One region of the Kosakonia sp. Marseille-Q7440 genome, then DNA from elsewhere that is predicted to be linked to it. Evidence: predicted binding sites of a transcription regulator. Region 1 holds the regulator's gene; the other holds the start of a gene.
The links. Region 1 encodes ArgR, which controls arginine synthesis, uptake and breakdown. Its sites were predicted from a motif close to ANTGAATAAAAATACANT; they were not measured.

Region 1 (10,867 bases):
GAAGCAAACGGATAAACGCGTGGCGATTATTGGCGCGGGCCCGGCTGGTCTGGCGTGCGCGGATGTGCTGACCCGTAACGGCGTGAAAGCGGTGGTCTATGACCGTCACCCGGAGATTGGCGGCCTGCTGACCTTCGGTATTCCGGCCTTCAAGCTGGAAAAAGAGGTGATGACGCGTCGCCGTGAGATCTTCACCGGCATGGGCATTGAGTTCCAGCTCAACACCGAAGTGGGTCGCGATGTGCAGATTGACGATCTGCTGAAAGAGTACGACGCCGTGTTCCTGGGCGTCGGCACCTATCAGTCGATGCGTGGCGGCCTTGAGAATGAAGATGCGCAGGGTGTGTTTGACGCGCTGCCGTTCCTGATTGCCAATACCAAGCAGATTATGGGTTATGGTGAAACGCCGTCAGAACCCTATATCAGCATGGAAGGCAAACGCGTCGTGGTGCTGGGCGGGGGCGATACCGCGATGGACTGCGTGCGTACCTCAGTGCGCCAGGGTGCAACTCACGTAATCTGCGCCTATCGTCGTGACGAAGAGAACATGCCGGGCTCACGCCGCGAAGTGAAAAACGCGCGTGAAGAGGGCGTTGAGTTCCAGTTCAACGTACAGCCGCTGGGAATTGAAGTGAATGCCAACGGTAAAGTGAGCGGCGTGAAGATGGCGCGCACCGAAATGGGCGCGCCGGATGAGAAAGGCCGTCGCCGCGCCGAGATCGTTGCCGGCTCCGAGCACGTTGTTCCGGCTGATGCGGTGGTGATGGCGTTTGGTTTCCGCCCGCACAGTATGGAGTGGCTGGCGAAACACAGCGTTGAACTGGATTCGCAGGGCCGCGTGATTGCCCCGGAAGGGAGCGATAACGCGTTCCAGACCAGCAACCCGAAAATCTTCGCCGGTGGCGATATCGTTCGCGGTTCGGATCTGGTGGTGACAGCGATTGCCGAAGGGCGTAAAGCCGCGGACGGCATCCTCAACTATCTCGAAGTGTGATGTTGCGAAAACGATAAAAAGGAGGCTGCGGCCTCCTTTTTTTATGCTCTGCGGGCAATAAAAAAGCAGAACCGGGGTTCTGCTTTTCTCAGGTTATTTCACCACACGCAGTGATGGACGCCCACCGCGCGGCGGCGGATCGTCGTCCGGATCGTTATCCTGATCCACTGCATGATCGGGTTTATCACCGTCGATAACCGACATCACCGTCTCGTTCTCCTGCTCGGGCATCTCACCATCATCGTTGAGACTAACGAGCTCTTCGTCGTAGGCGGTTTCTGGCTCAAACATGGTGCCGGCACCGTTTTCACGGGCATAAACGGCCAGTACGGCAGCCATCGGCACTTCCACCTGGCGCGGCACACCGCCGAAACGCGCGTTGAAGCGCACTTCGTCGTTGCCCAGCTCCAGGTTGCCCACCGCACGCGGTGCGATGTTTAACACGATCTGGCCGTCACGCGCATACTCCATCGGCACGCGTACGCCCGGCAACGTCACATCAACAACCAGATGCGGCGTCAGCTGGTTATCCAGCAGCCATTCGTAAAAGGCCCGCAGCAAATACGGGCGGCGTGGAGACAGTTGCGACAAATCCATGATTAACCCCGACCAAGGCGCATTTCGCGCTCGGCTTCTGTCAGAGAGGCAAGGAATGAATCACGTTCGAAGACGCGGGTCATGTACCCTTTCAGCTCTTTCGCGCCTGTGCCGCTCAGCTCGATGCCCAGTACCGGCAGACGCCACAGCAGCGGCGCGAGGTAGCAGTCAACCAGGCTGAATTCGTCATTCAGGAAGTAAGGCTTCTGGGTAAACAGCGGGCCAATCGCCAGCAGCTCTTCACGCAGCTGTTTACGGGCGGCATCGGCCTGCGCACCGCTGTTGTTCTCGATGACGTTCATCAGCGAGTACCAGTCTTTCTCGATGCGGTGCATGTAGAGACGGCTTTCACCGCGCGCCACCGGATAAACCGGCATTAATGGCGGGTGCGGAAAACGCTCGTCCAGATATTCCATAATGATGCGTGATTCCCACAGGGTGAGCTCACGATCTACAAGTGTCGGTACGCTTTGACTCGGGTTGAGGTCAATCAGATCCTGAGGAGGATTATCCTTTTCCACGTGCTCAATTTCAAAGCTGACACCCTTCTCGGCCAGCACGATGCGGACCTGATGACTATAGATGTCCACAGGACCAGAAAACAGCGTCATTACCGAACGTTTGTTGGCAGCGACAGCCATGAAAACCTCCAGGTATATTCAGAAATACTGCTACCGGACTAACTCGACCGGTCAGATGTTAGTTAGCTACCCGCGCGTACTGTCTCTCTTGTTCAAAAAACAAACAAAAAACGAACAATCCCAGCCATTTGGGCAGAAAATTGGATGATAGTTTACCAGATTTTGCGCGCTTTGTGGTGAGGGGATTCCGGAAATGCTGAAAAAGAGGAGATAAGCGACTGATTGCTGTGGATAACACAATTTTTATCCATAAAAAAACCCGGCTTGCACCGGGTTTTTCGCCAATCGTTCTGCCGAAGCAGAAGACAATTAACGTTTGGAGAACTGCGGACGACGACGTGCTTTACGCAGACCGACTTTCTTACGTTCAACCTGACGAGCGTCACGAGTAACGAAGCCAGCTTTACGCAGTTCAGCGCGCAGGGACTCGTCGTACTCCATCAGAGCGCGGGTGATACCGTGACGGATCGCACCAGCCTGACCGGAGATACCACCACCTTTAACGGTGATGTACAGGTCCAATTTCTCAACCATGTCGACCAGTTCCAGCGGCTGACGAACTACCATGCGGGCAGTTTCACGACCAAAGTACTGTTCCAGCGAACGCTGGTTGATTACGATTTTACCGTTGCCCGGTTTGATAAACACGCGAGCGGCGGAGCTTTTGCGGCGACCAGTGCCGTAGTATTGATTTTCAGCCATTGCCTATAATCCCGATTAGATGTCAAGAACTTGCGGTTGCTGTGCCGCGTGGTTGTGCTCGTTGCCAGCGTAAACTTTCAGTTTACGGTACATAGCACGACCCAGCGGGCCTTTTGGCAGCATGCCTTTAACCGCGATTTCAATCACACGCTCAGGACGGCGGGCAATCATCTCTTCAAAGGTCGCTTGTTTGATACCACCGATGTGGCCAGTGTGGTGGTAATACACTTTGTCTTCACGCTTGTTGCCGGTTACAGCAACTTTCTCAGCGTTCAGAACGATGATGTAATCACCAGTATCAACGTGCGGAGTGTATTCCGCTTTGTGCTTACCGCGCAGGCGACGAGCCAGTTCGGTAGCCAGACGACCCAGAGTTTTACCGGTCGCGTCAACAACATACCAGTCGCGTTTTACGGTTTCTGGTTTAGCTGTAAAAGTTTTCATTAAAAGCTTACCCAAATAATTAGTTTCACGTTGGTGAACACCCAAACGTTTGTCAGTTGAGGTTCACACGACAAAGTCCGGCAAACCTACCCCTTCGAATAGCCTATGCCGGCGCATAGAAAGTTTTGGGGAAAAAAAACTTTCCCGTAACGTGGGGTCGCAGGATTATAGAGAAGTCGGGGTCAAAGATCGACCCCTTTTCGTCTTTTGCTGTTCGATTTCTGCGCCTGGTGGCAATGAAAAAAGGATCACGGCATATGCTCGCGTTTCAGGTACTCCTCGCTCTGCATCTCCTGCAGGCGCGATAAACAGCGCTGAAACTCAAACTTAACCCGCTCGCCCTGATAAATCTCATGCAGCGGCGCCGCCGCGCTCACCACCAGCTTCACGTGGCGTTCATAAAATTCATCCACCAGCGCGATAAAACGGCGCGCTTCGTTCTCCATCAGCTTCGTCATCACCGGCACCTCAAACAGCATCACGGTGTGGAAAAGGCGCGACAGCGCGATGTAATCATGCTGGCTGCGCGCATCAACACATAATGTGGCAAAGGAGACGGCTAAGGTTTGATTCTCCACGCCAAGCGTCGCCAGCGGCCGGTGGTTAATCTCCAGCTCCGGCGCATGGCTGCGCGGTGCGCCCGCCAGCGCCAGCCACAGTTTATCCATCTGCTGCGCGGTCTCTTCACCAAGCGGTGACAGCCACAGATGGGCCTGGGTCAGCGTGCGTAAGCGGTAATCGATGCCGGCATCGACATTCATTACATCGCAAAACTGTTTGATCGCCTCAATGGCGGGCAGGAAACGGGCGCGCTGTAAGCCATTGCGATAGAGCTCATCCGGCGGAATATTCGATGTCGCCACCAGCGTAATGCCGCGCGCGAAGAGCGCCTTCATTAATCCGCCAAGCAGCATCGCATCGGTGATATCAGAAACGAAAAATTCGTCAAAACAGAGCACGTCGGTTTGCGCCTTAAAGCGGTCGGCGACAATCTCCAGCGGATCGCTCTGTCCTTGCAGCGTGGTTAACTCTTCATGCACACGCAGCATAAAGCGGTGAAAGTGCAGACGCTGTTTACGCTCGCCCGGCAGGCTGTGATAGAAGAGATCCATCAGCCAGGTTTTGCCTCGCCCGACGCCGCCCCACATATAGAGGCCGCGTACCGGCTCGCGCGAAGGGGTATCGCGTTTGCCCAGCAGCTTGCTGAACTTCGCCATCAGGCCTCCGCTTTGCTGCGCGGCGGGCTCCTGTTCGGCAATCAACTGTTGATAGATCGTATCCAGTCGGGTGACAGCTTCTTTTTGCACATCGTCCGGCTGATGGCTACCCTCTTTCAGGGCAGTAAGATATCGCGATGTCGGGGAAAGGCTTTGCATGGTGTTATTGTTGTTCCTTGAAAATCGATCCGCCCCCACAGGGTTGACGAAAAAAAGGCCGCTCTACACTACGCGATGCAGCGTCAGGATTCCACTTCTGCACCTTTAGCGGTTATAGTGGCACTCTCCGGCGCAGGCAAGAAGCTTGCAGCCCACCCCCTACGGAATCGAACAACAATGGGAGAAGTCATGACCTGGGAATACGCGCTAATTGGGTTAGTTGTCGGCATTATTATTGGTGCCGTGGGCATGCGTTTCGGAAACCGGAAATTGCGTCAACAGCAGGCCTTGCAGTATGAACTGGAAAAAAACAAAGCAGAACTGGAAGAGTACCGCGAAGAGCTGGTGAGCCACTTTGCCCGCAGCGCTGAACTCCTCGACAACATGGCGGACGACTATCGTCAGCTCTATCAACATATGGCGAAGAGCTCCTCAAGCCTGCTGCCGGAAATGTCCGCGGAAGAGAATCCGTTCCGCAACCGTCTGTCAGAGTCTGAAGCGAACAACGATCAGGCCCCGGTACAGATCCCGCGCGACTACTCTGAAGGCGCATCGGGTCTGCTGCGCGGTCGCGCCAATCGCAAATAAGGCATCTCACCCTCCTTATTTATACGGGCGCGTCCCCCGCGCCCGTCGCAACTTCCCCATTCCAGCTATTATTTAGTCATTCTTCGCATTGTTACCGGGTTGAAATTTCAATAACATCACTCTGTTTTGGGCATCTATCCTTCCACTTCAGGTTACTGAGAGCCAGCATCGATGAAGAAACAAACCCAGCTGTTGAGTGCAATCGCGTTAAGTGTCGGCTTATCTCTCTCGGCACCGTTGGCAACGGCGGCGATGCCGTCACAGGTGCCTGGCCAGGGGGCGTTACCCAGTCTTGCGCCGGTTCTTGAGAAAGTGCTTCCCGCCGTGGTCAGCGTGCAGGTTGAAGGCACGGCGGTACAGGGCCAGAAGGTGCCGGAAGAGCTAAAAAAATTCTTCGGTGAAGAGGCGCCCGATCAGCCGCAACAGCCGCAGCCGTTTGAAGGGCTAGGCTCCGGAGTAATTATTGATGCCGCGAAGGGCTACGTCCTGACCAATAATCACGTCATCAACCAGGCGCAAAAAATCAGCGTACAGCTTAATGATGGCCGTGAATTCGACGCCAAACTGATCGGCGGCGATGACCAGAGCGACATCGCACTAATACAGCTGCAAAACCCCAGCAACCTGACGCAAATCGCCATTGCGGACTCCGATAAGCTGCGCGTCGGTGATTTTGTCGTCGCGGTCGGCAACCCGTTTGGCCTCGGGCAGACCGCAACGTCCGGGATTGTCTCAGCGCTCGGGCGCAGCGGACTTAACCTCGAAGGGCTGGAGAACTTTATCCAGACCGATGCCTCGATTAACCGCGGCAACTCCGGCGGCGCGCTGCTCAATCTCAACGGTGAGCTGATCGGCATTAACACCGCCATTCTCGCTCCCGGCGGCGGCAGCGTCGGCATCGGCTTTGCTATCCCCAGCAATATGGCGCAAACCCTCTCCCACCAGCTGATTCAGTTTGGTGAGATTAAGCGCGGCCTGCTCGGTATTAAGGGCACGGAGATGAGCGCGGATATCGCCAAAGCCTTTAACCTGAATGTGCAGCGCGGGGCGTTTGTCAGCGAAGTGCTGCCTAACTCTGGCTCGGCAAAAGCGGGGATCAAATCCGGGGATGTGATTGTCAGCCTCAACGGTAAAGCGCTGAACAGCTTCGCGGAGTTGCGCTCGCGCATCGCCACGACCGAACCGGGCGCGAAAGTGAAGCTTGGGCTGCTGCGAGACGGTAAACCGCTCGACGTTGAAGTGACGCTGGATAAGAGCACCTCCGCTTCCGCCAGCGCAGAGCTGATTTCCCCGGCATTGCAGGGCGCAGAGTTGAGCGACGGTCAGCTGAAGGATGGCACCAAAGGCATTCGGGTCGGTGAAGTTGAGAAAGGCAGCTCGGCGGCACAGGCGGGTCTGCATAAAGATGATGTGATCATCGGCGTTAACCGTACGCGCGTGCAGTCCATCGCCGAAATGCGCAAAGTGCTGGAGACCAGGCCCTCGATAATGGCGCTGCACATTGTGCGGGGTAACGACAGCATCTATCTGCTGCTGCGTTAACCCTTTCCTCGTCCGGGCATCACCGCTGCGTGTGATGTCCGGATAACTCATGGTATGCTGCTGCGGTCCTTCTTTTAACGACTATCCCATCATGTATGTGAAGCTTTTACGTTCGATTGCAATCGGTGTTGTCGTCGGTGGCCTGATCATCGCCGCCATGCCGTCGCTACGTCAGAATAACCCGCTCGCGACGCATCAGTTAGACAGCGCCGATGAGACGCCTGCGTCCTATAACCCGGCCGTGCGCCGCGCCGCGCCCGCAGTGGTCAACGTCTATAACCGTAGCCTGAACAGCTCCACGCACGACCGCCTCGAAATCCGCACCCTCGGCTCCGGCGTCATCATGGATCAGCGCGGCTATATCATCACCAACAAGCATGTGATTAACGATGCGGATCAGATTATCGTCGCCCTGCAGGATGGACGCGTCTTTGAAGCCTTACTGGTTGGCTCAGATAGCCTGACAGACCTGGCGGTGCTGAAGGTGAACGCTAATTCCGGCCTGCCGGTGATCCCGATCAATGCCAAGCGCACGCCGCATATTGGCGATGTGGTGCTGGCGATCGGCAACCCCTATAACCTCGGGCAGACCATCACCCAGGGGATTATCAGCGCCACCGGGCGTATCGGCCTCAACCCCAGCGGGCGGCAAAACTTCCTGCAAACCGATGCCTCCATCAACCACGGCAACTCCGGCGGCGCGCTGGTCAACTCGCTGGGCGAGTTAATGGGCATCAATACCCTGTCGTTTGATAAGAGTAACGACGGAGAGACGCCTGAGGGGATTGGTTTCGCCATTCCGTTCCAGCTGGCCACCAAGATTATGGATAAGCTGATTCGCGACGGGCGGGTGATCCGCGGCTATATCGGTATCGGCGGGCGCGAGATTGCCCCGCTGCACGCTCAGGGCACCGGTATCGATCCGATTCAGGGCATTGTAGTTAATGAAGTATCGCCAGACGGCCCGGCGGCGCGCGCGGGTATTCAGGTCAATGACGTGATCACCTCTGTGAACGGCAAACCGGCGGTATCCGCGCTGGAGACCATGGACCAGGTGGCAGAGATCCGGCCTGGCTCAGAGATCCCGGTTGAAGTGATGCGCGACGACAAAAAGCTGACCCTGCACGTCACGATTCAGGAGTACCCGGCTACCAACTGACAGCCATAAAAAAACCGGAGCACAGGCTCCGGTTTCTCATCTCAGCCGCGCTTAGCGGTTGACGAAGTCGACACCGAGTTCGATATCTTTTTTCAGCGTATCCAGCATGCCTTCCAGCGACTGCTGTTCAAACGCGCTGAGCTGGCCAATCGCCTTGCGCTCTTCAACGCCGTTTTTACCCAGCAGCAGCGGCTGCGAGAAGAAACGCGCATGTTCGCCATCGCCTTCAACATAGGCGCACTCAACGATGCCGCTCTCGCCCTGCAGGGCGCGAACCAGCGACAGACCAAAGCGTGCAGCCGCCTGGCCCATGGAGAGGGTTGCTGAACCGCCACCCGCCTTCGCTTCCACCACTTCGGTGCCCGCGTTCTGAATACGTTTGGTCAGATCGGCAACTTCCTGCTCGCTGAAGGTCACGCCCGGGATCTGCGACAGCAGCGGCAGAATTGTCACGCCAGAGTGCCCGCCAATAACCGGCACTTCAATCTCTGCTGGTTTCTTACCTTTCAGCTCAGCAACAAAAGTATTGGAGCGAATGATGTCCAGCGTGGTCACGCCAAACAGTTTGTTCTTGTCATAGACACCCGCTTTTTTCAGCACTTCAGCCGCAATCGCGACGGTAGTGTTGACCGGGTTAGTAATGATACCGATACAGGCTTTCGGCGCGGTTTTTGCCACCTGCGCCACCAGGTTTTTCACGATACCGGCGTTCACGTTAAACAGGTCAGAGCGATCCATACCCGGCTTACGCGCAACCCCTGCGGAGATCAGCACCACGTCGGCACCTTCCAGCGCTGGCGTCGCATCTTCACCGGAGAAGCCTTTAATGTTTACATCGGTCGGGATATGGCTGAGGTCTACAGCGACACCGGGAGTGACAGGTGCGATGTCGTAGAGGGAGAGTTCTGAACCTGAAGGCAGTTGTGTTTTCAGTAGTAGGGCAAGCGCCTGGCCGATACCGCCGGCCGCGCCGAGGACTGCGACTTTCATCCTAAACTCCTTATTATGGTTAGCTAAATATATTGTTACTCCGCTGCGGCGACCTTAATTCACCCTGCTAATTATGACAATAAGTGCGCCAAAATAACGCGGCACAGCCCACTGTAGCGATTTTATAAAAGGGTTAAATACGACCGTCAGATCGGCAAGCTAAGCAACTAACTTAACGAGTTTATAATATAGCTGTAGAATTCACCAAAATAACATCATATTTATAACATTTAATTTACTTTTTACTCTTATTTGCGACGTAAGCCACATGCTGATGTCCTTAACGAAAGAATTTGCTAAACTTCGCGCCCTTCCCCATAACTTTTCAGCATATTTATCTGCACAATGTTTGCATAAAAATTCATTAATATGCATAATAATGTTATTTTCACAGCCATATTACGGGTGACTTATGCGAAGCTCGGCTAAACAAGAAGAATTAGTGAAGGCGTTTAAAGCGCTTTTAAAAGAAGAGAAATTCAGTTCCCAGGGTGAAATTGTCCAGGCCTTACAAGAAGAGGGCTTCGACAATATCAACCAGTCCAAAGTCTCACGCATGCTGACCAAGTTCGGCGCGGTGCGCACGCGTAATGCGAAGATGGAAATGGTTTACTGCCTGCCAATTGAGATGGGCGTGCCGACGACCTCCAGCCCGCTGAAGAACCTGGTGCTGGACATCGATTACAACGATGCGGTGGTGGTCATCCACACCAGTCCGGGTGCTGCGCAGCTGATCGCGCGTCTGCTCGACTCGCTGGGTAAAGCGGAAGGGATCCTTGGCACCATCGCCGGTGACGACACCATCTTCACCACCCCAGCCCGCGGTTTTACCGTTAAAGATCTCTACGAAGCGATCCTCGTCCTCTTCGAACAAGAGCTTTAACCACGCATTCCCCTCGGTTCCCGCTGAGGGGGAATGTTCGGCATTTCTTCCCTTTCAGGCGACTTTCCACCCCATATCATTTAACAAATAGTGCGATTTTTCGTTTCATTACCCTGCCGCAGCCGATAGCACCGCACAAAAAATCAAAGCAATCTATCTCGCTGATTTTATTAATCCTCGTTAACTAATTCCTCGCCTTAAGCAAAATTTTTATGCTGTCAGGTTATAAAAACCGCCATGCGTTATATGTATTCGTCGTAGTTATAATTAGCTTGGTATTAATTATTCGCGTGATTAGTGTATACTTGATTTCGTGATGGGGGTCACAAAACGAGCCCCTGGAAAAATTCAAAGAAAAGAATACGACGAGGTAAGCATTATGAATATCAAATCATCTATCGCAACTATGGGTATCCTCTCAGCACTCTCATTCGGCGCCTTTGCCGCTGACATGATCAATGCAGACCAGGCGCAAGACCGCCAGTCTCTGGGTACCGTCTCCGTCGGCGCCATCGCCTCTTCACCGATGGACATGAACGCGCAGCTGAGCAAAAAAGCGGAAGAGCAGGGTGCATCCTCCTACCGCATCATTGAAGCGCACAGCGGTGACCGCTGGCACGCGACGGCAGAACTCTACAAATAAGTTTTACCCCAAACCCTATGAATTAATCGCTCAACGGCACCAGGCATAAAAAAAGACGTTTAACCCTTCTCGCCGTTGAGTCTCTCTTCAGGAGAAAACAGTATGAAACGCAATCTGATTATCGCATCCCTTGGCCTTGCTTCCCTGATCTCGTTCGGCGCAGGTGCCGCAACGCTGGTTAACAGCGAGCAGGCCAGCAACCTGCAATCCGTAGGTACCGTCTCTGTTTCACAGATTGCCGGTGTACCGATGGATATCCGTCAGGAACTCTCTGCGAAAGCCGACCAGGCTGGCGCAAGCAGCTACCG
Region 2 (10,867 bases), on a different contig from region 1:
GTCGGCATGAACATTGGTACGCTGAAGATTCTGTTCCACCGTGAAACGAAAGAGATTTTGGGGATCCACTGCTTTGGCGAGCGCGCGGCCGAGATTATTCATATCGGCCAGGCGATTATGGAGCAGAAAGGTGGCGGTAACACCATTGAGTACTTCGTTAACACCACCTTCAACTACCCAACCATGGCGGAAGCCTATCGGGTAGCTGCACTGAACGGCCTAAACCGCCTGTTTTAAGCCATTGTCGAAATGGCCATCCATCGCGCCGCGGATGGCCTCTGCCAGCTGCTCATAGCGGCTGCGCAGCGGCGAGCCCGGTCGATAAACCAGCCCAACGGTACGCTTCGGCTCCGGCTTAATGCACGGTAAGTAGACCACGCCATCACGTTTACGCTCGCGCGGAACGGCAAGCGCTGGCAGCAGCGTGATGCCGCTCCCGGCCGCGACCATATTACGCAGCGTTTCCAGGCTGGTTGCGCGGAAATGGGTATCCTCATCCGCGCCCGCTTCAAAGCAGAAGCCCATCGCCTGATCGCGCAGGCAGTGCCCATCTTCCAGCATCAGCAGCTTTTCACCCGCCAGATCGGCCATTGGCACGCATTCACGGTTCGCCCAGGCGTGATCTTCGTAAATAGCCAGCATCATCGGCTCGTCAAACAGCGGCACTTCAATAAAGGCTTCGCTCTCTTTGACCAGCGCGAGGATCGCGCAATCGAGCTTGCCGCTATCAAGCTGCGCCAGCAGCTGCTGCGTCTGCGCTTCGTGCAGATACATCTCAAGTTTCGGGAAGGTTTGATGCAGCAGCGGAATAATATGCGGCAGCAGATAGGGGCCTACGGTCGGGATCAGCCCGATATGCAGCGGGCCGGACATGGCTTCACCCTGCTGGCTTGCCATCTCTTTCAGCACCTTGACCTCGCGCAGTACCGTGCGCGCCTGGTCCACCAGCAGCAATCCAGCCTGGGTAAAGAGAACTTTGCGGCTGGTGCGCTCAAGCAGCATTACGCCCAGTTCATCTTCCAGTTTGCGGATCTGCCCGCTCAGCGTAGGCTGGCTGACGTGGCACGAGTCGGCTGCACGGCGAAAATGGCGGTGTTCCGCTAACGCCACCAGGTATTCAAGATCACGAATATTCATCTTCATCCTCCGTCGCCACGATAGTTCATGGCGATAGATAGCATAGCAACGAACGATTATCCCTATCAAGCCTTCTATACAATAATTGGCTCCAGGAAACGTAGCGGTACTGTGTTCTACCCTAACCAGTCACCCTTTTCACTACCGTTTCTCTCTGTACAACTAAAGCCAACGTGAACGTTTTGCGGACCCCGTGTCCGCTTTTTTTTGCATAAAAAAGCCCGGCGTTACGCCAGGCTCATTTCGTTTCCACGCTTATCTCACACCAGGCGCGCTTTCGCTTCAGCAATCGCCCGCGCAACCTGCGTCGGGGAAACGCCCCCTTTCGCCGCGCGTTTATCGAGGCACGATTGCAGAGCAAGGATTGGGTAAACATCGTCGCCAATCACCGCACTGAACTGTTGCAGGTCGGCAAGTGCCAGCTCCTCCAGCGGTTTACCCTGACGAATCGCCTCTACCACAGCCTCACCAACAATATGGTGCGCTTCACGGAACGGCACGCCTTTGGCGACCAGGTAATCTGCCAGCTCGGTCGCATTGGCGTAACCCTGCTGCGCCGCTTCCTGACAACGCGGACGTTTCACCTGAATACCATCCAGCACCAGCGTCGCCATATGTAGGCAGTCAAGCCAGGTATCGAGCGCGTCGAACAGCCCCTCTTTATCTTCCTGCATATCTTTGTTGTAGGCCAACGGCAGCCCTTTCAGCGTCATCATCATGCCGGTCAGCGCCCCCTGAACACGGCCACATTTGCCGCGGATCAGTTCCAGCGCATCCGGGTTTTTCTTCTGCGGCATTAAAGATGAGCCGGAAGTAACGCGATCGGAAAGCTCAACAAAGCCCGCTTCGCCGGAGTTGAAGAAGATCAGATCTTCGGCAAAACGCGACAGGTGCACCATGCCAATCGAGGCATCGGAGAGCAGTTCAAGTACGTGATCGCGATCGGAAACGCTGTCCAGGCTGTTACGGGTGGCCGACGCAAAACCTAACCAGCCCGCCAGCTGTTCGCGATCGATCTCATAGGCGGTGCCCGCCAGCGCCCCGCAGCCCAGCGGGCTGACATCCAGACGCTTCAGGGCATCCTGCAAACGGCTCTCATCGCGGGCCAGCATCTCAACGTAGGCCAGAGACCAGTGCGCAAAAGTGACCGGCTGGGCGCGTTGCAGGTGCGTATAGCCCGGCATGACAGCGTCCTGGTTGTTCTCGGCGGTCACCACCAGCGCGCTCTGTAACTGACGGTTCGCCAGCAGCAGTTCGCTGATGGTCTCTTTGCACCACAGTTTTAAATCCGTCGCGACCTGATCATTACGGCTGCGGCCGGTGTGCAATTTCTTGCCCAGCTGGCCCACTTTGTCGATCAGCTTCCCTTCCACCCAGCTATGAATATCTTCCGCGTCGCTTTGCAGGATCTGCTCCGGGTTGGCGCGAACCTCTTCCAGCAGGGTGTTCAGCGCCTCTTCCAGCTGCTGCTGCTCGGCTTCGCTCATCACGCCAACGGTGACTAACGCTTTGGACCAGGCCACAGAGCCAACGATATCCTGCTCCGCCAGGCGGTAGTCAAAGCGCAAAGAGTCGTTGAACTGTTTGAACCGTTGATCCGCTGCCTGAGTAAAACGCCCGCCCCAAAGTGCCATAATATGCTTCCTTCTTTTTCTACGTTTTGCCGGATGGCGCCTGCGCTAATCCGGCCTACATAAGTGTGTCTGTGATTAAGCCAGAATACGGGTGCCGATCGGCGTGCCGTTAAACAGCGCCGGCAGTTGCTCGGCGTGACGCCAGGAGGCGATATCCACCGGACGACCCAGCGTGCGCGCCGCATCCAGCGCTGCATTCACTTTCACGATCATGCCATCGGTAATAATGCCCTGGGCAATCAGCTGTTCTGCTTTAGCTGCGGTCATCTCGGCGATGCGCTGGCCTTTGCCATCAAGGATACCGCTCACGTCGGAGAGCAGAATCAGATCTGCGCCAAGGGTCGCCGCCAGCGCCGTTGCCGCCTGATCGGCGTTAACGTTCATCAGCTTGCCTTCATCGGTCACACCGATGGAGCTGACGACCGGCAGGAAACCGCCCTCCAGTAGGGTGTTAATCAGCTTCGGCGAGCCAGGCTGCGCTAAACCGACATGGCCAAGCTCTTCATCCAGCTGGGTAACGCTGACGCTGTCGCCATCGCCAAGGAACAGACCAACCGAGGCGATATGGTGTTTCTTCGCCCACGCCAGCAGCGTTTTGTTGGCGGTGCCCGCCAGCGCGCCGGTAATGATGTCAATCTGATCGGCAGGCGTCACGCGCAGGCCATTCTTCTTCTTCACCGGCAGATTGAGCTGCTTCATTAACTCATCCACCACGCAGCCGCCGCCGTGAACGATCACCAGCGGGCGCTGATGGGCTTCGCGGTACTGCACCAGGGCAGTAAACAAACGCTCCAGCGCTTCTTCGCTATCCAGCAGTACGCCACCGAGCTTAATAATTAATGGATTCATCATCACGCCTGTTCGATTAGATAAGAGACTGGGTTTCAGCATAGCCGAAACGAATATTGGCACACTGCATCGCCTGCGCCGCCGCGCCTTTCAGCAGGTTATCTTCCGTCGCCACCACAATCAGGTGCTCGCCCTGCACGGCAAAGCCGATGTCGCAGAATGGCAGGCCGACCACGTTTTTCAGCGCCGGGACGCCTTTTTCATACAGACGCACCAGCGGTTTGCCGTCGTAAGCCTGTTTGAACACAGCCGCGATTTGTGCATGGGTCACGCCCGGTTTTAAGCGGCAGGTGATGGTTTCCAGGATCCCACGCGGGAAGCTTGCCAGATGCGGCGTGAAGATCACGTCCGTACCGAGATGCGTGGCGATTTCCGGATGGTGGCGATGGTTGAAGATGCCGTACGGCTGCAGGCTCACTTCACAGAAGCTGTTAGAGAGCGCGGCTTTGCGCCCTGCGCCGCTAACGCCGCTGGTGGCATTGATCACCGGCCACTGATTAAGATCCAGCAGGCCCGCATCGATCAGCGGTTTTAACGAGAGCTGCGCCGCTGTCGGGTAGCAACCTGGCACGGCAACCAGCTGCGCCTCTTTGATTTTGTCATGGTTCCACTCCGCCAGGCCGTAAACCGCTTTTTCGAGCAGATCGGCATGCTGATGGGTAAAGCCATAGAAGGTTTCATAAAACGCGGGATCGTTCACGCGGAACGCGCCAGAGAGATCGAACACCACGCAGCCAGCCGCCAGGCAATCTGGCACCAAATCGTGGCTCACTTCGTGGGCGGTTGCGAGGAACACCACATCCACACCGGCCAGAAAATCCTTGATATCGGCCATCGGCTGCAGCGGCAGATCGACAATGCCCTTCAGCTGCGGATGTAAATCGGAGAGATATTTTCCTGCATCATTACTTTGCGCAGAAACCGTCAAAGCGGTTATGTTCATATGAGGATGGCGATTTACATAGGACACAAGTTCTGCGCCGGCGTAACCGCTGGCACCCACAATTAATGTGTTCAACATCGGTGCGGTCTACCTTCTTACGTCATGTTCGGATCTGGAAGGGTGCGTTCTCCCTCCCGCGTCGCTGAGCAAAGTCGCCTTACGGGTTCCCATACGCTCAACATTATTGTATTTTTATGCACATTTACTGCATGAATATTGATACTATCACGAACTCAGGTATGTCAACAATGAAAATGAATTTGCCGCCATTTATCGAGATCTACCGCGCCCTGATTGCCACTCCGTCGATCAGCGCAACGGAAGAAGCACTCGATCAGAGTAATGCGTCTTTAATCAATCTGCTGGCAGGATGGTTTGGCGATCTTGGGTTCACTGTTGAAGTGCAGCCGGTACCCGGCACACGTAACAAATTCAATATGCTTGCCAGCGTCGGCAGCGGCGCGGGCGGGCTGTTATTGACCGGCCATACGGACACCGTGCCGTTTGACGATGGGCGCTGGACGCGCGATCCCTTCACCCTGACCGAGCATGACAACAAGCTCTACGGCCTTGGCACAGCGGATATGAAGGGTTTCTTCGCCTTTATTCTTGATGCCCTGCGTGACGTCGATGTGACAAAACTGAGCAAGCCGCTCTACATCCTCGCTACCGCTGATGAAGAGACCAGCATGGCGGGTGCGCGCTACTTCTCTGAGAATACGCAGCTGCGCCCGGATTGCGCGATTATCGGCGAGCCAACCTCACTGCAGCCGGTTCGCGCCCATAAAGGCCATATCTCCAACGCCATTCGCATTCTTGGCCAGTCTGGACACTCCAGCGATCCGGCGCGCGGCGTCAACGCTATTGAGCTGATGCACGATGCCATCGGCCATATTCTGACCCTGCGCGACAACCTGAAAGAGCGTTATCACTACGAGGCGTTCACCGTTCCCTATCCAACGCTTAACCTCGGTCATATTCATGGTGGTGATGCGGCAAACCGAATCTGCGCCTGCTGTGAATTACATATGGATATTCGTCCGCTGCCAGGGATGACGCTTGACGATCTCAACGGTCTGCTTAATGAAGCGCTGGAGCCGGTCAGTTCCCGCTGGCCGGGCCGCCTGAATGTTTTTGAACTCCATCCGCCAATCCCCGGTTACGAATGCCCGACGGATCATCAGCTGGTGGAAGTGGTGGAAAAACTGCTTGGCGTTGAAACGGAGGTGGTGAACTACTGCACCGAAGCGCCGTTTATCCAGACTCTCTGCCCGACGCTGGTCCTCGGCCCTGGCTCCATTAACCAGGCGCACCAACCGGATGAATACCTGGAAACGCGCTTTATTAAGCCAACGCGCGAGCTTATTACCCAGGTTGTGCACCATTTCTGTTGGCATTAAGCGCGGCAAAACAGATAAATATTCCCCTCTGCTGAGGGGATTTTTATGCGCCAAAATAGTGCATTTCATAAGCGAAACTTATCTGCAGCGAAGGGTGTTAACTTTCATAAATTCCCGTGATTTATTCGTTTGCTGAACCGATTTCGCCGCAATTGACGTAGTGAGTTTTACGTGGCTTTATAAAAGACGGTGTCTTATATCTGCTCAACGGCGGGTATAACAAAACAAAATGAGATGGGGTGTCTGGGGTAACATGAACGAACAATATTCCGCGTTGCGTAGTAATGTCAGTATGCTCGGCAAACTGCTGGGAGATACCATCAAGGATGCACTGGGCGAGAACATTCTCGACCGCGTCGAAACAATCCGTAAGCTGTCCAAATCTTCTCGCGCCGGCAACGAAACCGACCGCCAGGCACTGCTCACCACCTTGCAGAATCTCTCTAATGATGAGCTGCTGCCGGTGGCCCGCGCATTCAGCCAGTTTCTGAATCTGGCGAACACCGCTGAGCAGTACCACAGCATTTCAGCGAAAGGCGAAGCGGCCAGCAACCCGGAAGTGATTGCCCGCACCATCAGAAAGCTGAAAGACCAACCTCATCTCAACGAATCCACCATTATCAATGCGATTGAATCCCTCTCGCTGGAGCTGGTACTGACCGCCCACCCGACTGAGATCACGCGTCGCACCCTGATCCACAAAATGGTGGAAGTGAACGCCTGTTTAAAACAGCTCGATAACAGCGATATCGCCGATTACGAGCGCCACCAGCTGATGCGCCGTCTGCGCCAGCTGATCGCCCAGTCCTGGCACACGGATGAGATCCGCCGCAATCGCCCAAGCCCGGTTGATGAAGCGAAGTGGGGCTTTGCGGTGGTGGAAAACAGCCTGTGGGAAGGGGTGCCAAACTACCTGCGCGAGCTGAACGAACAGCTGGAAGAGAACCTTAATTACAAGCTGCCGGTCGATTTTGTCCCGGTGCGCTTTACCTCCTGGATGGGCGGCGACCGCGACGGCAACCCGAACGTCACCGCCGATATCACCCGCCACGTTCTGCTGCTTAGCCGCTGGAAAGCGACCGATCTCTTCCTGAAAGATATCCAGTTGCTGATTTCCGAGCTGTCGATGGTTGAGTGTACCGATGAGCTGCGCGAACTGGCCGGTGCCGAAGGCGCCCGCGAGCCGTATCGTTACCTGATGAAAAAGCTGCGCAGCGATCTGATCGCGACGCAGAGCTGGCTGGAAGCGCGCCTGAAAGGGCAGAAGCTGCCGAAGCCTGCCGGGCTGCTGACGCAAAACGAGCAGCTATGGGAGCCGCTCTACGCCTGTTATAAATCCCTGCAAGCCTGCGGCATGGGCATTATCGCCAACGGCGAACTGCTTGATACCCTGCGCCGCGTGAAGAGTTTCGGCGTGCCTTTAGTGCGTATCGATATTCGCCAGGAGAGCACCCGCCACACCGAAGCGCTGGGCGAGCTGACCCGCTATCTCGGCATCGGCGATTACGAAAGCTGGTCAGAAGCCGATAAACAGGCCTTCCTGATCCGCGAACTCAACTCCAAACGTCCGCTGCTGCCGCGCCAGTGGGAGCCAAGCGAAGAGACGCGTGAAGTGCTCGACACCTGCCGGGTGATCGCCGAAGCGCCGCGCGGATCGATTGCCGCCTATGTGATCTCGATGGCGAAAACGCCGTCCGACGTGCTGGCCGTCCATCTGCTATTGAAAGAGGCGGGTATCGGCTTCGCGCTACCGGTTGCACCGCTGTTTGAAACCCTTGATGACCTGAACAACGCCAATGACGTGATGAGCCAGCTGCTCAATATCGACTGGTATCGTGGCTTTATTCAGGGCAAACAGATGGTGATGATTGGCTACTCCGACTCCGCGAAAGATGCGGGCGTGATGGCCGCCAGCTGGGCGCAGTACCAGGCACAGGACGCGCTGATCAAAACCTGTGAGAAAGCGGGCATTGAGCTGACGCTGTTCCACGGTCGCGGTGGATCTATCGGCCGCGGCGGCGCACCGGCGCACGCGGCGCTGCTCTCGCAACCGCCTGGCAGCCTGAAAGGTGGTCTGCGCGTCACCGAGCAGGGCGAGATGATCCGCTTTAAATATGGTCTGCCGGAAGTGACCATCAGCAGCCTCTCCCTCTACACCAGCGCGATTATGGAAGCCAATCTGCTGCCGCCGCCGGAGCCAAAAACCGAATGGCGTCACATTATGGATGAGCTGTCGGCCATCTCCTGCGAGATGTACCGTGGTTATGTGCGCGAAAACAAAGACTTTGTGCCCTACTTCCGCTCGGCAACGCCGGAGCAGGAGCTGGGCAAGCTGCCGCTGGGTTCGCGTCCGGCGAAGCGCCGCCCAACCGGCGGCGTCGAGTCGCTGCGCGCCATTCCGTGGATCTTCGCCTGGACGCAGAACCGCCTGATGCTGCCGGCCTGGCTCGGCGCGGGCGCGGCGCTGCAAAAAGTGGTGGAAGATGGCAAACAGAGCGAGCTGGAGGCAATGTGCCGCCACTGGCCATTCTTCTCTACGCGCCTTGGCATGCTGGAGATGGTCTTCTCGAAAGCGGATCTGTGGCTGGCAGAGTATTACGATCAGCGCCTGGTAAAACCAGAGCTGTGGCCGCTGGGCAAAGAGCTGCGTAAGCTGCTGGCAGCCGATATTAAAGTGGTGCTGGATATCGCCAACGATTCGCATCTGATGGCCGATCTGCCGTGGATTGCTGAATCTATCCAGTTACGCAATATCTACACCGACCCGCTCAACGTCCTGCAAGCCGAGCTGCTGCAACGCTCGCGTCTGGCAGAAGAGCAGCAAAAAGAGCCTGATAGCCGCGTCGAGCAGGCGCTGATGGTGACTATCGCTGGCGTCGCCGCCGGGATGCGTAACACCGGCTAATCCTCTCGCCCCGCTTTTGTTAACCGATTGCAGCATTTTTATCTTTTGGGTAAAAATGCTGCAAATTATGGTTGTCATATATCCTTCACATTTCTTATATTCCTCGCGAAATTCTCACGCTTTGATGAGTTTCTCTACAACTTATCCGCCTGAATGATGAGATTCAGGTTTGCTTAAGCTTTAGCCGCTATGTTTTAGCGCTATTTATTCGCACAGGCACTTCGTATGCGCTCCACACAAACTCACGCTAAGCAACCGTTTAGTGTGAAAGCCCTTGGATGGGCTCTGCTCTATTTTTGGTACTTCTCCACGGTTCTGCAGGTCGCTATCCTGGTTAGCGGATACAGCGGCACCAATGGTTTTCGCGACTCCATTCTCTTCAGCTCACTGTGGCTGATCCCGGTCTTCCTCTTCCCACGCTATACGCGCGCCATTGCCGCAGCCATTGGTGTGGTGCTGTGGGCCACCTCGCTGTCGATGCTCTCCTACTACGTCATCTACGGGCAGGAGTTCTCGCAGAGCGTGTTGTTTGTGATGTTCGAAACCAACACCCATGAAGCGAGCGAGTTTTTAGGGCAATACTTCAGCCTGAAGCTGGTGCTGATTGCGCTGGCCTACACCGCGGGCGCGATCTTCCTCTGGACTCGCCTGCGTCCGGTTTACATTCCTAACCCGTGGCGCTGGGTTGTCTCTTTCGCCCTGCTGTATGGGCTGATCCTCAATCCGATTGCGATAAACATGCTGAAATATAAGCAGGATCTCGCTAAGGCTGCCTCAGGATTAGCCTCCAAGCTGGAGCCTGCCGCGCCGTGGCAGCTGGTGATGGGTTATGTACAGTATCGTAACCAGTTGAGTAGCCTGAACAGACTGCTCGACAGCAACCACGCCCTGCCGCCGCTGGCAAACCTGAAAGATGAGTCGGGCGATGCACCGCGCACACTGGTGCTGGTGATTGGTGAATCGACGCAGCGTGGCCGCATGAGCCTGTATGGCTACCCGCGCGAAACCACGCCGGAGCTGGATGCGCTGCATAAAAGCGACCCGCGCATGAGCCTCTTTACTAACGTAGTGACTTCGCGCCCCTACACCATTGAGATCCTGCAACAGGCGCTGACGTTCGCCGATGAGCAGCATCCCGATCTCTATCTGACACAGCCCTCGCTGATGAACATGATGAAGCAGGCCGGGTACAAAACCTTCTGGATCACCAACCAGCAGACGATGACCGAGCGCAACACCATGCTGACCGTCTTTTCAAAACAGACGGATGTGCAGTTCTATATGAACCAGCAGCGTACGCAGAGCGCCCGCGAATATGACACCAACGTGCTGAAGCCGTTTAAAACCGTGCTCGCCGATCCTGCGCCGAAGAAGTTCATCATTGTGCACCTGCTCGGCACGCATATTCGCTACGACTTCCGCTACCCGCAGGGCTGGGGCAAGTTTACGGATAAGCACGACCATCAACCGCCGGGGCTGGATGCCGATCAATCCGAGACTTACAACAACTATGACGATGCCAACCGCTTTAACGATCATGTTGTCTCCTCGCTGATTAATGATTACAAAGCGACCGACCCGAACGGCTTCCTGCTCTACTTCTCCGATCATGGCGAAGAGGTGTATGACACGCCGCCGCACAACATTCAGGGGCGTAACGAAGCGGAGCCGACGCGGCATATGTACACCATTCCGTTTATCCTCTGGACTTCGGATAAGTGGCAAGCGGCGCATCCGCGGGATTTCTCCGCCGATCTCAACCGTAAATACAGCAGTTCGCAGCTGATCCACACCTGGTCTGATTTAGCAGGCCTGCGCTACGACGGCTATGACGCCACGCGCTCGGTGGTCAGCCCGCAGTTCGTTGAAGCGACGCGCTGGATCGGTAACCCGTATAAGAAAAACGCGTTACGGGATTACGACGCGCTGCCGTACGGCGATCTCCCCGCCAACCAGTAAGCGTGTAAAGCCATCCCATCGGGATGGCTTTTTTTATGGC

Region 2: argC (N-acetyl-gamma-glutamyl-phosphate reductase) is a predicted target of ArgR. The motif match lies at 4,747-4,764, and genes of this name have one in related genera.

Annotation. Positions count from the first base shown of each region.
Region 1 is NZ_CBCPLT010000002.1:630,855-641,721, reverse strand. It holds gene ACWPW2_RS16960 (glutamate synthase small subunit) at 1-994, shown strand, start outside; gene sspB (ClpXP protease specificity-enhancing factor) at 1,088-1,591, opposite strand; gene sspA (stringent starvation protein SspA) at 1,594-2,232, opposite strand; gene rpsI (30S ribosomal protein S9) at 2,542-2,934, opposite strand; gene rplM (50S ribosomal protein L13) at 2,950-3,378, opposite strand; gene zapE (cell division protein ZapE) at 3,627-4,754, opposite strand; gene zapG (Z-ring associated protein ZapG) at 4,944-5,342, shown strand; gene degQ (serine endoprotease DegQ) at 5,514-6,884, shown strand; gene degS (outer membrane-stress sensor serine endopeptidase DegS) at 6,976-8,043, shown strand; gene mdh (malate dehydrogenase) at 8,095-9,033, opposite strand; gene argR (transcriptional regulator ArgR) at 9,446-9,916, shown strand; gene yhcN (peroxide/acid stress response protein YhcN) at 10,296-10,559, shown strand; gene yhcN (peroxide/acid stress response protein YhcN) at 10,662-10,867, shown strand, end outside.
Region 2 is NZ_CBCPLT010000004.1:6,584-17,450, forward strand. It holds gene sthA (Si-specific NAD(P)(+) transhydrogenase) at 1-237, shown strand, start outside; gene oxyR (DNA-binding transcriptional regulator OxyR) at 220-1,137, opposite strand; gene argH (argininosuccinate lyase) at 1,398-2,771, opposite strand; gene argB (acetylglutamate kinase) at 2,847-3,623, opposite strand; gene argC (N-acetyl-gamma-glutamyl-phosphate reductase) at 3,637-4,641, opposite strand; gene argE (acetylornithine deacetylase) at 4,812-5,963, shown strand; gene ppc (phosphoenolpyruvate carboxylase) at 6,217-8,868, shown strand; gene ACWPW2_RS21865 (phosphoethanolamine transferase CptA) at 9,094-10,827, shown strand.